Regions from separate parts of the Tissierella sp. MB52-C2 genome, predicted to be linked through region 1. Evidence: a T-box and tRNA genes for the amino acid it is inferred to sense, from the RefSeq annotation. Region 1 holds a T-box; the other holds one or more tRNA genes.
What was found. A T-box is a leader RNA that pairs with one kind of tRNA and senses whether it is charged. The one in region 1 lies ahead of asnS (asparagine--tRNA ligase), so its partner is inferred to be a tRNA-Asn.

Region 1 (2,249 bases):
CTTATATTTGTCATTCCTGTTATATACATAACAGCTCTTTCAAATCCAAGACCATATCCTGCATGTTTAGTTCCACCAAATTTTCTTAATTCTAAATACCACCAGTAATCTTCTGGATCCATTCCATTTTCTATTATTTTTTGTTCTAGTAAATCAAGTCTTTCTTCCCTTTGAGATCCGCCTATGATTTCTCCAACACCTGGAACTAAAAGATCCATTGCTGCTACAGTTTTTCCATCCTCATTTAATCTCATATAGAAAGCTTTTATTTCCTTTGGATAATCTACTACAAATACTGGTTTTTTAAATACTTGTTCTGAAATATATCTTTCATGTTCAGTTTGTAAATCTATACCCCATTCCACTGGATATTGGAATTCTTCTCCTGATTTTTGAAGTAGCTCAACAGCATCAGTATATGTTATACGACCAAAGTCCGAGTTGACTATATTTTCAAGTCTTTCAATTAATCCTTTATCAACAAAGTCATTGAAGAACTCCATTTCTTCTTTAGCGTTTTCCATTACATATTTAATTATATATTTCATCATATCTTCTGCTAATTGCATATTATCGTTAATATCAGCAAAAGCAATCTCTGGTTCTATCATCCAGAATTCTGCTGCGTGTCTTGCAGTATTGGAGTTTTCTGCTCTAAATGTAGGACCAAAAGTATAAATATCTCTATAAGCATGAGCAAATGCTTCTCCCTCTAATTGCCCTGATACTGTCAGGTTAGTTTCTTTTCCAAAGAAGTCCTTAGAAAAATCAATTTTTTTGTCATCTGTTAAAGGTACATTGTTCAAATCTAAAGTTGTTAGTCTAAACATTTCTCCTGCACCTTCAGCATCTGATCCTGTAATTATTGGAGTATGAACATATACAAATCCTCTTTCCTGGAAGAATTTGTGTATTGCATAAGCAAGAATAGATCTTACTCTAAATACAGCATTAAAAGTATTTGCTCTAGGTCTTAAATGAGCTATAGTTCTCATGTATTCAAAAGTATGCCTTTTCTTTTGCAATGGATAATCTGCTGTAGAATATCCTTCTATTTCTATTTCACTTACCTTAATTTCAAAGGGCTGTTTTGCCTCTGGAGTCGGTGTTAATACACCTTTAACCATTATTGATGAACTTAATGGCAATTTTTCTATCTCTTTAAAATTAGATAATCCTTCCTCAAATACTATTTGAATATTTTTGAAAAACGTACCATCGTTTAATTCTATAAACCCAAAGGTCTTTGAACTTCTTGATGTCCTTATCCAGCCTTCAAGTACAACTTCATTATTTAAATACTTCTCCGTCTCTTTGTAAATTTCTCTAACTGTAGTTTTCATTTGCATTCTCCCTTCTATTATTATTTGATTTTTGGTGTGCTTAACCTATGTCAGCTCACAACCTTCGTTGGATTGAATTGTTTGACACGGTGACTACGCAGTTTCGAAACACCAATTTATTTACTCGCTACGCTCGTATAAATTGGGTTCTCATTGCGTTTGACCTACCATCAATTTGTTCGCTTTGCTCACAAATTGGGTTAGGTCATAAAAAAACCTTTCATCTCTTTTTGATTATAGAGACGAAAGGTAAATTTCGCGGTACCACCCTAATTGCTAATAGCCACTTTAACACACATCTTAATGTGCTTCACATATAACGGTGTGATTCCGTCTAAGTCTACTCTCTTAATGATTTCGATTAGAAACTCAAGGATGTTCTTCAATATAAGTTTCGTGCCTATGTCTCACTATTATAGGCTCCCTTTGACTACCTCTTATATCTACTCTTCCTATCAAGGTTTTTTCCTTACTTTTATATAATTATAGTTATTTTACTTGAAGATGTCAATCAATTTAGCTAATCTTTCTTTTATTTCTTTATTATATCCATTTTACTAAGTTTATACCATCAAAGAATTCTCTATAAAGCTGTATTTTTGAAAAATACTATTTATCTTAACTTTTGGTCTTCATCTATATAATCCAACTCTTCTTTAAATATTTCTCTTGCATTTTCTATTTTTATAGGGTCTTGAGTTTTAAGTGCAGATTCAAATTTTGTAATTATATAATCTAGCTGCTTTCTAGCATCTCCTACAGTTTCTTCATACATTCGTTCACTTCTGAATAAAAGAAGTTTATTTTTTTCCTGCTCTCTAGGAGGAATTTTCAAATAACTTATTTCTTCCATTCGTTTCTCTATCATTTCATCAGTCATATCATTATTTTTATTTTTAATAATTT
Region 2 (2,249 bases), 180 kb from region 1:
GAACCATTGTTAAGGAACTCGGCAAAATAGCCCCGTAACTTAGGGAGAAGGGGTGCCAGGGAAACCTGGCCGCAGTGAATAGGCCCAAGCGACTGTTTACCAAAAACACAAGTATCTGCTAAGTCGAAAGACGAAGTATAGGTGCTGACACCTGCCCGGTGCTGGAAGGTTAAGGGGAAGGCTTAGCGTAAGCGAAGGCTAGAACTTAAGCCCCAGTAAACGGCGGCCGTAACTATAACGGTCCTAAGGTAGCGAAATTCCTTGTCGGGTAAGTTCCGACCCGCACGAAAGGTGTAACGATTTGGGCACTGTCTCAACAATGGATCCGGTGAAATTGTAGTATACGTGAAGATGCGTATTACCCGCGACAGGACGGAAAGACCCCGTGGAGCTTTACTGCAGGCTGACATTGGATTTCGGCATTGCATGTACAGGATAGGTGGGAGACTTTGAAGCCAGGGCGCCAGCTTTGGTGGAGTCAACCTTGGGATACCACTCTTGTAATGCTGAAATTCTAACCTGATACCATGAAACTGGTATAGGGACACTGTCAGTTGGGCAGTTTGACTGGGGCGGTCGCCTCCTAAAGAGTAACGGAGGCGCTCAAAGGTTCCCTCAGCACGGTCGGAAATCGTGCGAAGAGTGTAAAGGCAAAAGGGAGCTTAACTGCGACACCAACAAGTGGAGCAGAAACGAAAGTTGGACTTAGTGATCCGGTGGTTCCGAGTGGAAGGGCCATCGCTCAACGGATAAAAGCTACCCCGGGGATAACAGGCTTATCTCCCCAAGAGTCCACATCGACGGGGAGGTTTGGCACCTCGATGTCGGCTCGTCTCATCCTGGGGCTGGAGTAGGTCCCAAGGGTTGGGCTGTTCGCCCATTAAAGAGGCACGCGAGCTGGGTTCAGAACGTCGTGAGACAGTTCGGTCCCTATCCGTCGTGGGCGTAGGAAATTTGAGAGGAGCTGTCCTTAGTACGAGAGGACCGGGATGGACAGACCGCTGGTGTATCAGTTGTCATGCCAATGGCACGGCTGAGTAGCTATGTCTGGAAGGGATAAGTGCTGAAGGCATCTAAGCACGAAGCCCCCCTCAAGATAAGATTTCCCACTTTAAAAGTTAAGACTCCAAGAAGACCACTTGGTAGATAGGTCTCAGGTGTAAGAGTAGTAATACTTTAAGCTAAGAGATACTAATAAGTCGAGGACTTGACCTAAAAATATTGCAATTGATAGTTTTCGTCTGGTGACGATAGCAAGATGGACACACCTGTACCCATACCGAACACAGAAGTTAAGCATCTTAACGCCGATGGTACTTGGTTGGAAACGACCTGGGAGAGTAGGAAGTTGCCGGGCTGATCTTGGGTAGCTCAATGGCGGAGCAACCGGCTGTTAACCGGTAGGTTGTGGGTTCGAGTCCCACCCCAAGAGCCATTAGAAACATAAAACGCCGGAGTGGCGGAACAGGCAGACGCACAGGACTTAAAATCCTGCGATCCTCACCGATCGTACCGGTTCGATTCCGGTCTCCGGCACCATTATGACCTAACTCAATAGGTTGGGTGCAACGATAAGAATAGAATTAAATAAAAATGCCGCGGGATGGAGCAGTTTGGCAGCTCGTCGGGCTCATAACCCGGAGGTCGTCGGTTCAAATCCGGCTCCCGCAACCATTAATTTAGTTCAGAGTACATAATTCAGTAGTGGTAGTGTTCGTGAGAATCAACCATAATTCAAGTAAGGCCCCATGGTCAAGCGGTTAAGACATCGCCCTTTCACGGCGGTAACCCGGGTTCGAATCCCGGTGGGGTCACCATTATAATCTAATATAGGTCAAAGATAATATGGGCGCATAGCTCAGTTGGGAGAGCACCTGCCTTACAAGCAGGGGGTCACAGGTTCGAGCCCTGTTGTGCCCACCATTATGATCTAACCCAACGAACGATAGTGAGTTGTAGGTAGGTCAAACGCAATAAGCACCAAATCTATAGGAGTGTAATGAGTAAATAGATTTGAGTTGCGAAACTGCGAAGAAAAAACAAAACAATAATGGCCTGGTAGTTCAGTTGGTTAGAATGCCAGCCTGTCACGCTGGAGGTCGAGGGTTCGAGTCCCTTCCAGGTCGCCATTATGATCTAACACAATAAGCGTAGCGAATTGATGTAGGTCAAACGCAACGAGCACCAAATCTATAGGAGTGTAACGAGTAAATAGATTTGAGTTGCGAGACTGCGAAATGATATGTTTG

Region 2: it has a tRNA-Asn gene. The T-box ahead of asnS (asparagine--tRNA ligase) is inferred to sense a tRNA for this amino acid. The anticodon was not compared.

What each region holds. Positions count from the first base shown of each region.
Region 1 is NZ_CP133261.1:2,024,848-2,027,096, forward strand. It holds gene asnS (asparagine--tRNA ligase) at 1-1,343, opposite strand, end outside; T-box leader at 1,579-1,811, opposite strand; gene RBU61_RS10220 (molecular chaperone HscC) at 1,957-2,249, opposite strand, start outside.
Region 2 is NZ_CP133261.1:1,841,606-1,843,854, reverse strand. It holds rRNA gene RBU61_RS09320 (23S ribosomal RNA) at 1-1,215, shown strand, start outside; rRNA gene rrf (5S ribosomal RNA) at 1,241-1,357, shown strand; tRNA gene RBU61_RS09310 (tRNA-Asn) at 1,361-1,435, shown strand; tRNA gene RBU61_RS09305 (tRNA-Leu) at 1,451-1,539, shown strand; tRNA gene RBU61_RS09300 (tRNA-Met) at 1,598-1,674, shown strand; tRNA gene RBU61_RS09295 (tRNA-Glu) at 1,743-1,817, shown strand; tRNA gene RBU61_RS09290 (tRNA-Val) at 1,848-1,923, shown strand; tRNA gene RBU61_RS09285 (tRNA-Asp) at 2,053-2,129, shown strand; tRNA gene RBU61_RS09280 (tRNA-Thr) at 2,249-2,249, shown strand, end outside.